2 regions of the Mesorhizobium sp. ArgA1 genome follow, and region 1 is predicted to be linked to the other one. Evidence: riboswitches for the same ligand, from Rfam matches in the RefSeq annotation. Region 1 holds a riboswitch; the other holds the start of a gene.

What was found. Region 1 has a riboswitch for cobalamin ahead of ACWGTI_RS15320 (CbtB domain-containing protein). Riboswitches for the same ligand answer to the same signal wherever they lie in the genome.
Region 2: it holds a riboswitch for cobalamin, as region 1 does, so the genes downstream of both, ACWGTI_RS13380 (aromatic ring-hydroxylating oxygenase subunit alpha) here and ACWGTI_RS15320 (CbtB domain-containing protein) in region 1, are expected to answer to the same signal.

What each region holds. Positions count from the first base shown of each region.
Region 1 is NZ_JBSKBQ010000005.1:225,812-230,160, forward strand. Features, by position in the region: gene cobO (cob(I)yrinic acid a,c-diamide adenosyltransferase) at 1-96, opposite strand, end outside; gene cobU (bifunctional adenosylcobinamide kinase/adenosylcobinamide-phosphate guanylyltransferase) at 96-608, opposite strand; gene ACWGTI_RS15315 (CbtA family protein) at 601-1,410, opposite strand; gene ACWGTI_RS15320 (CbtB domain-containing protein) at 1,426-1,605, opposite strand; cobalamin riboswitch at 1,642-1,836, opposite strand; gene ACWGTI_RS15325 (gamma-glutamylcyclotransferase) at 1,904-2,596, opposite strand; gene ACWGTI_RS15330 (aromatic ring-hydroxylating oxygenase subunit alpha) at 2,719-3,882, shown strand; gene ACWGTI_RS15335 (DUF1624 domain-containing protein) at 4,130-4,349, shown strand, end outside.
Region 2 is NZ_JBSKBQ010000004.1:260,384-264,732, forward strand. Features, by position in the region: gene ACWGTI_RS13360 (ABC transporter ATP-binding protein) at 1-8, shown strand, start outside; gene ACWGTI_RS13365 (DUF680 domain-containing protein) at 83-322, opposite strand; gene ACWGTI_RS13370 (DUF680 domain-containing protein) at 440-643, opposite strand; gene ACWGTI_RS13375 (DUF680 domain-containing protein) at 725-928, opposite strand; cobalamin riboswitch at 1,432-1,634, shown strand; gene ACWGTI_RS13380 (aromatic ring-hydroxylating oxygenase subunit alpha) at 1,752-2,999, shown strand; gene ACWGTI_RS13385 (2Fe-2S iron-sulfur cluster-binding protein) at 3,022-4,122, shown strand; gene ACWGTI_RS13390 (PqqD family protein) at 4,272-4,349, shown strand, end outside.

The sequences.
Region 1 (4,349 bases):
GACCGTCTTTTCCGCAACCTCGGCATCCTGCACCGCCTTGCGCTTGGCCATCTTGGCGCGGTGGCGTTCTTCGTCTCTTGCGTCGATATCGGTCATTATTTCACCTTGAGCGGCAGCCCGGCCACCATCAATAGCACCGTATCGGCAATGGCCGCGACCTGCTGGTTGAGCCGGCCGGCAGCGTCGCGGAAACGGCGCGCCAGCGCATTTTCGGGTACGATGCCTTGCCCGACTTCGTTGGAGACCACGAACCACGGTCCGCGCGGCCGCGCCAGCACATCGCCAAGCCGCCGGCATTCTGCGTCAAGATCATGGTCGGAAAGCATATGATTGGTCAACCACAGCGTCAGGCAGTCGACGAGCACTGGCTGGTTGTCGGGTAGCGCCTTGAGCGCGCCGGCGAGGTCGAGCGGCGCATCGATGGTCGCCCACCCCTCGCCGCGCCGCGACCTATGCAACGCGATGCGCGCGCGCATCTCGTCGTCATAGGCTTCAGCGGTGGCGATATAGATCCATGACGGCGGCAGTGCCGTCGCCAGGGTCTCGGCGTGCGCGCTCTTGCCGGAGCGCGCACCGCCGATGATGAAGGTCAAACTGCGATCAGGCAAAGCTGTCGCGCAGGCTGGTCGTCGTACCGGTGAAGCGTCCGCGCACCACGCCAATGACGGCGCCGAGCACCAGCCAGAACACCAGATTGGTCACCGTCACCGCCACCACGAACTGATGGTGCAGGCCTTCCGGGATCGGCGTCTCGAAACTGTCGGGCTGTGGCGCGCCGACAATATGCGGGGCGACAATCAGGACAACGGCAAGGACAGTCAGCGGCGCCGAGGTGCGGAAGGCGATCAAGGCAAGGCCAATGGCGGTCGCCGCCACCGTTGACCACCACCAGATCTGGCGCGGCATGAGATCGGCCGCCGGCATTGCCGGCAGTTCCGGCGGCAGGCCGAGGCCCGGCGCCAGCGTGAACACGGCAAAGCCGGCCAGACCCCAGAATACGCCCTGGCGCCAGTTGCCGATGCCACCGGCGAATTCGGAAACCGCCACCAGGACCAGCGCGAAGCCGATGCCGGTGACGATATTGGCCAGCACGCTGAACGCGAAGCGCTCGAAGCCATCGGCCGGCGCCCAGCCTTCGTCCTCCGCCGGCGCGGCCGCTTCAGCCGGTGCGGGTGCTGCGGTGCTCATGGCATTTTCCGCCGGCGCAGCGGTGCTCATGGCCTTGGTGCCCGCAGCGTTGGCGGCGGGCGCCGCAGCATGCTCATGGTCATGGCCGCCACCGGCCTGTTCGTAGACTTCCGCCTTCAAGATGAGCGGCACGGTGGCATAGGCCTGCATGCAGGCGAGAACGACGCCAGCCACGAGCCCGGCAATCGCCGCGACGAACACGACGTTGCGAAACAGGTTCATGATGTCAGATCCTCGTCAGTGGCAGGGAAACGCCATCGAATGGCGATAGTCGTGCGCGGCATTGTGGACAGCATCGATATGCGAGAAGCCGACAACGCCGATGACGAAAATGCCTAGAAACGCGCTTAGCACGAGCTGCATGAAGCGCGACTGCGAGGAGACGGAAGCGCCGAGGGAGACGGAAGCGGTATTCATATCTTGTCCTTTCGCCCTCCACCCGAGGGCATCGAAGTCAGTTCCCTGTCGCCGGCAGGTCTCCTGGCTCGCGGATCAGCGCCCTTCCCCACCTTCCCGAAGAAAAATCCTCAGTGGCTTGGAGAGGACTACCGCACACAGTTGCGGGGGCAGCCACGGCATCGGGCAACAAGTCAGCCCTCACCGCATTCCCTCTTGGTCCCTAATGGAACCGACGACATGCGTGACTATAGGCTGAAACAGCCGCATCCGGCAAACCAAATTCCGCCGGCCAACAGCGCGAATGCGCCATGCAGCGTTACGTGTTCAAGGCGGTGATCCGATCGGCAACCAGCCGCTGCAGCCGCCACAGATGACGATCGTGAATGCCGCGCTCCTCCAGATTCTTCACCGTGTTGTAGAGATAGTCGGCGCCCGACCCCCAGTGCCCGCAGGATGTGGCCAGCCTGTCGACGATCTTCGCTTCGTCGAGCGGGCCGGAATAGGTCAGCCCGTTGCGGTTGATGACGAAAGCCAGGGCTCTGAGCGGACCGGCCTCGCTTGCAAGCTTCAGCATGCGCGGCCGGTAGCTTGTCGGCTTCAGTGTGATTTCGCGCCGGAACAGCCGGCCCAACTGCTCTCGCCGGTTGTCATCGGCCAGCCGGAAGGCGACGCCCTTGCACTGTCCGCCACTGTCGAGCGCCATCATCAGGCCCGGGCTTTCCTTGGTGCCCCGCCAGCGCGTCATGTTCATGCAAAAGGAGCGGTGCCAGCCGCGCGCCAGGGCGACGCGGTCCTCGACATAATCGATTTCCGGTTTCCAGATCAGCGAGCCGTAGCCGAACAGCCACAGCGGTTCGCTATCGGGGAGTTCGGCCTGAAGTTCGTCCAGCAGCGCATCGTAGTCGCTGTCATCGAGGTGCATCGCCTCCGGGTCAGGTCCGGCGTCGGCGATCTCGCGCCAGCAGCGCGCGACCAATTCCGGCGTAAGCGACATCTGTCGTGCGGCCACGTTCCGAATCCCCCATATCCACGACATGATTATGCGCCGCGCCCCAAACCGGCAATGCGGCACCCTGATTGACAAACGATTTGCCGGGGTGTCGGCTGGCGTATCCTTAGAGGACGCCAGCCATGCAACCCAATCCAAGCCAGCGCGCCCCCTACAACGGCCTGACCAAGGCCGAACCGACGCTGCCGTCCTCGGCCTATTGGGACGCGGAAAGCTACCAGCGCGATCTCGACGCCATCTGGTACAAAAGCTGGCTGCTCGTCTGCCGCGAGGCCGACCTTGCCCAGCCTTTGGCGTTCAGGACCTTCCGCGTCGGCACGCAGGAGATCGTCGTGCTGCGCGACGACACCGGCGAACTGCGCGCCTTCCACAACACCTGCCGGCATCGCGGTTCGCAACTGTGCCAGGAGAGCGAGGGCCGGCTGAAGGCGCGGCTCATCACCTGCCCCTACCACGCCTGGTCCTATTCGCTGCGCGGCGACCTCGTGCGCGTTCCCTCGAAATTGCTGCCCGAGGGTTTCGACAAGGCCGACCATCCGCTCTACCGCGTGGCGCTCTCGGTCTGGCGCGGCTTTGTCTTCGTCAACCTGCAGGAGGATGCCACCGGCTCGGCCCAGGCATCCTTCGATCCGGCATCCGGCAACCTCGGCAACTGGCCGCTGGAAACGCTGATATCAGGCCATGTGCTGCGCAAGGTGATGAACTGCAACTGGAAGATCTTTTGGGAGAACTTCAACGAGTGCTTGCACTGCCCCGGCGTCCACAAGGACCTGTCGCGGCTGGTGCCGATTTACGGCCGCGGCCTGATGAGCCGGCACGACGACCCCGAATGGGTTCGCCATGCCGACAATGACGCGCCGGAGTTTTCCGGTGGCTTGCGCGCCGGCGCCGAGACCTGGTCGCGCGATGGACACGCCCATGGCCCGGTCTTCTCCGGCCTGACGCCGGCCGAGCGCGCGGCCGGCCAGACCTATGCCACCAATCTGCCCTCGATGTTCATCGTCGGCCATGTCGACTATGTCCGCACCGTGCGGCTGACACCGCTCGGCCCCGAGCAGACCGAACTCACCGCCGAATGGCTGTTCGCGCCGGAGGCACTGGCTGAGACCGACATCGACAATGTCGTCGCCTTCGGCACCCAGGTGCTGGAGGAGGATGCCGCGATCTGCGAGATCAACCAGAAAGGCCTGCGCTCGATGCGCCACCAGGCGGGCGTGCTGATGCCCGAGGAATACGATCTGCACCGCTTCCACAACTGGGTGCGCGAGCGGCACGCGGCGCTCTGATCCTCAGAGAGACTTCGGCAGATAGCGCCACGTTGCGAAGCCGCAGACCGCGCCAGCACGCTGGGCGTGGCGAACACCGATCCGTTCCCGGCAAAAAACGAATTCGGTCAAAGGCCTTCCGCCGCAGGCCTCAAGCGTCGGCTGATGCAGCATGCGCGATGCGCCCCGCAGGCAAGCGCGGGCGGCCTTCTTTTGTCCGGTGCAACCGTGATAGTCGTCTTCAAGGGCTGATTCAGATCGCGAGACCATGAGCATTCATACCGCACCCCCTGGAGATCGACCGAAGCGCATCGTCGCCATCGACATCGTGCGCGGCATCGCGCTGATCGCCATGGCCAGCTACCACTTCACCTGGGATCTCGAAAATTTCCACTACACCGATCCCGGCCTTACCGCCGTCGGCTGGTGGAAGATCTATGCGCGCTGCATCGCCTCGACCTTCCTGTTCCTGGTCGGCGTCAGCCTGT
Region 2 (4,349 bases), on a different contig from region 1:
CTGCCTGAGAGTCGGCTCGTCGTATCGGCATGAAAAAAAGCGGCAGGCCAGGCCCGCCGCTCTTTTTTGGAAACTTCGGCTGTTAGCGGTTGCCGAAGAGGTTCCGGTCGCTGCCCTGCGGGGCAGATTTCTGTACGTCGCCCGACGAGTTCAACAGCTTGTACACCGGCGAACCGGTGTTCGGAACCGACGACGTCTGTGTGTTGTCGACGTTGACGGTCGCCTGGTTGTCGACGGCGCTGGAGCCGACATTGTCGTTGCGGGCATAAGCACTGCCGGCGGCAACCAAAAGCGCAGCGGCAGCAAGAGCAATCTTCTTCATTTCAGGTCTCCTGAGTTTCATCATGCGGCAAAGCGACTATCCCGCCGCTCTGCGTTTTGTTCGATGTTCGACTGGGATCGTTGTTGGAAAACCCGGAGGTCGGATCCCGATCGGCCGTTAGCGGCCGAAGAGGTTGCGGTCGGCGCCCTGTGCAGGGGCCTGAGCAGCCGAATCCGACTTCGCAACCGAAGCCGTGTGGCCACTGTCGGTCGACGTAACCGCAGGCTGGTTGGCACCGTTCGAACCATAGTTGTCACTGGCGGCGAAAGCGCTGCCGGAAATGGCCACAACGGCGGCGGCAGCGAGGATAATCTTTTTCATTTCAAATACTCCTGAATTTCTTCGAAATCCCAACAGCGACGGACGGGCCGCCACTCTTTTTGTTTGGATCGGGATCAGCTGTTAATGGCCGAAGAGGTTGCGGTCGCTGCCCTGAACGAGGGGCTGCTTGTCCACGGGCGCCGACTTCTGAATGGAAGCCGTATACGAGCCGTCAGCCGCTGCGGTGGGCTGGTTCGCTCCATTGGAACCGTAGTTGTCGCTACCAGCGGAGGCGCTGCCGGTGATGGCCAAAACGGCGGCGGCAGTGAGGATGATCTTTTTCATTTTTAGCACTCCAGTTTGTCTGTCCGTCTAGCGGCCGGCGTGTGGTGGGAGAATTCGCGTCGTTCGGACAGCCCCGATGTGGGAAAGCCAGAGGCTGGTTTCCAATCACGAAGTTGTTCCGGCTGGGCCATGACTTCGCCTCTTGTAATTTTCGTAAGCATGCCTACTATCTAATTTTATCCTGACAATACAAAGCTTTACGTAACAGCGCCATCCGGCTCACCGAGTGTGTCAGGGCGTCAGCGTTCACACCGTCCTGCACGCATTGTCAACAGAAACGAACCGTTCGGTTCGATTTTAGAAACTGCTAATAGTCACTTTTCGATACCGTTGCTCTTTTTTGACCCGGCCAAGAGCCGGGCAAGAGGCGATTCGAAACAGCAAAGATCGCTCGCCAAATCAGGATTTCGGCCCCGCAGTCGCCAGCCTATGCGCATGCGATGCGTGTCGCGCCGCATGGAGACGATGTCGCTTTCATGCCGATGTCGCGACCGCTGCCGTGATTAGATGATCGCATCTCAGGTGCCGCTTCGTGACGACGGAGCGGAGAATTGGGAAGCCGGTCTAAATCCGGCGCTGCCCCCGCAACGGTGGTGGAGTTCAAGTCGCAACGGGAGACCACTGGGCGAGAAGCCTGGGAAGGTGTCGCGATGGTCCGCAAGGACAACTCCAGAGCCCGGAAACCAGCCCGAGATGCTTGAACTCGACTGATCGCGGTGGGCGGTCAAGAGGTGGATAGTGCATGTCCGGCATCGCGCCGGCCTGCAGCCGATCCTTCCTCCATCACCACCAAGTTCAGTCCTTGAACCATGAGGACAGAACTATGGATGCGCGCAACGACATGCAGAGGCTCTTGAACAGCCGCAAGCAAGGTTATTCGCTCGAGCAGCCCTTCTACACCGACCCGGACTACTTCAAGCTCGACATGGAGCTGATCTGGTATCGCGACTGGCTGTTCATCGGCCATGATTGCGAGCTGCCGAAACCCGGCAGCTATATCACCGTGCAGATCGGCGACTATCCGGTGGTGCTGGTCCGCGACCAGAAGGGCAACATCAACGCCTTTCACAATTCCTGCCGCCATCGCGGCAGCCGCGTCTGCAACACCGAGAAAGGCACGGCGGCAAAGCTCGTCTGCCCCTATCACCAGTGGACCTACGAGCTCGATGGACGACTGCTGTTCGCCCGCCAGATGGCCGAGGGTTTCGACAAGAGCCAGTTCGGCCTGAAGCCGGTCGCCTGCGAAAGTGTGGCCGGTTACGTCTTCATCTGCCTGGCGAAAGAACCCGCAGACTTCGCGCCGATGCGGGCCATGATCGAACCGTACCTCAAGCCGCACCGGCTGAATGAAGCCAAGGTCGCCTTCGAGAGCACGATCATCGAGAAGGGCAACTGGAAGCTGGTCTGGGAAAACAACCGCGAGTGTTATCACTGCGCTGGCAACCATCCCGAACTGTGCAAGACATTTCCGGAAGCGCCGACGGTGACCGGTGTGCAGGGCGCAGACAGCGACCCGGAGATGGTGGCGCACTGGGCAAAATGTGAGGCGGCGGGCCTGCCGAGCAAGTTCCGCATCGATCCGGCCGGACAATATCGCGCCACCCGCGCGCCGCTGCTGCGCGATGCCGTCAGCTATACGATGACAGGAAAGCGCGCGGTGACGAAGAACCTTTCCGATACCGTTGCCGCCGATCGCATCGGCACCTTGATGCATTACCACTATCCGACGACCTGGAACCACATCCTGATCGACCATGCCGTGACCTTCCGCGTGCTGCCGATCAGCGCCACAGAAACCGCGGTGACGACCAAGTGGCTGGTACACAAGGATGCGATCGAGGGCGTCGATTACAGCCTTGAAGAGCTCACGCATGTCTGGACCGAGACCAACGACCAGGACCGCCGCATCGTCGAGGAAAACGCCTTCGGCATCCTGTCGCCGGCCTATGAGCCGGGCCCCTATTCGGAGCTGCACGAGGGTGGCGTGATCCAATTCGTCGAATGGTACGCGGCCTTCATCGGTCCCCGTCTTGCCGAAGGCGGCCGGCCGGCGCTGCGCAGCGTGGCGTGAGAGAGGTCGGGGGATGAATGCGATGACGGATCTTGGGCTCTATCGCCATCTCGACCAGATGGCGCCGTGGAACGACAGGCTGCAGGTGCTGGAAGTGATCGGCGTCAGCGACGAGGCGCCTGACGTCAAGACCTTCACCTTCCGCTCCGACAACCAGACCTGGTTCCGCTACAAGCCGGGCCAGTTCGTGACGCTGGAGCTGCCGACACCGGACGGGCCGCTGATGCGCACCTACACGCTGTCGTCCTCGCCGTCGCGGCCGTTTTCGATCGCGGTGACGGTGAAGGCACAGGCCGGCAGCATCGGCACGCGCTGGATGTTCGACCATCTGGTGCCCGGCTCGCACGTCAAGGCCTATGGACCGGCCGGCGACTTTTCGCTGCACAGCCACCCGGCGGCAAAATATCTGTTCATTTCTGCCGGCTCCGGCGTGACGCCGATGATGTCGATGCTGCGCTGGCTGAACGATTGCGCGCCATGGACGGATGTCGGCTTCGTCAACTGCGCGCGGCGTGCCGAAGAGATCATCTTCCGCAAGGAACTCGAACTGCTCGGCGGCCATATGCCCGGCCTGTCGCTCGGCTTCATGATCGAGGAACGCTCGAGCCGTGAAGGCTGGTACGGTCATATGGGCCGCATCGACGCGATCCGGCTGCCGCTGCTGGCGCCCGATTTCCGCGAACGCGAGATCTTTTGCTGCGGCCCCGATCCGTTCATGCGCGCCGTGCGCGGAATGCTGGATGCCGCGGGCTTCGATATGACGAAATATCATCAGGAGAGTTTTGCCGCGCCTGCGGTGGAGGAAGTCCCGGCGCCGTTTGCCTCACCAGCTGAAGACGGCACCGCTGTTCCTGTCGAAGCCGTGACGTCGATCCGCTTCTCGCTTTCGGAGGTCGACGCCGGCTGCGTCGCCGGCCAGACCGTGCTGCAGACGGCGCGCAGCTCAGGTGTGCGGATACCAGCCGCCTGCGAGTTCGGCCTGTGCGGCACTTGCAAGGTGAAGAAGGTCTCCGGCGCTGTCGAGATGAGCCACAATGGCGGCATCCTCGACCACGAGATCGATGACGGTTTCATCCTTGCCTGCTGCTCGAAACCGCTGTCGGCGCTCGAAATCGAGGCGTGAGCGAACTGACATCGCCGCCGCGCTGGCTGTCCTCGCTGGGCCTTGACTTGCCAAAGAAAGACCAACTGGTTAGACGCAGTTTCAGGGGGGCCTGATAAATCGTGTAATATGAGCGGCCTGTTCCGGGCGGCTGCGGCGGGGAAGAAGCGATGCAGCAACGGGTCTACGCGGTGGCGAGCAAGGACATCGTTTTCGAATCGTTCGATGGCGAAGCCGTCGTTCTCGAC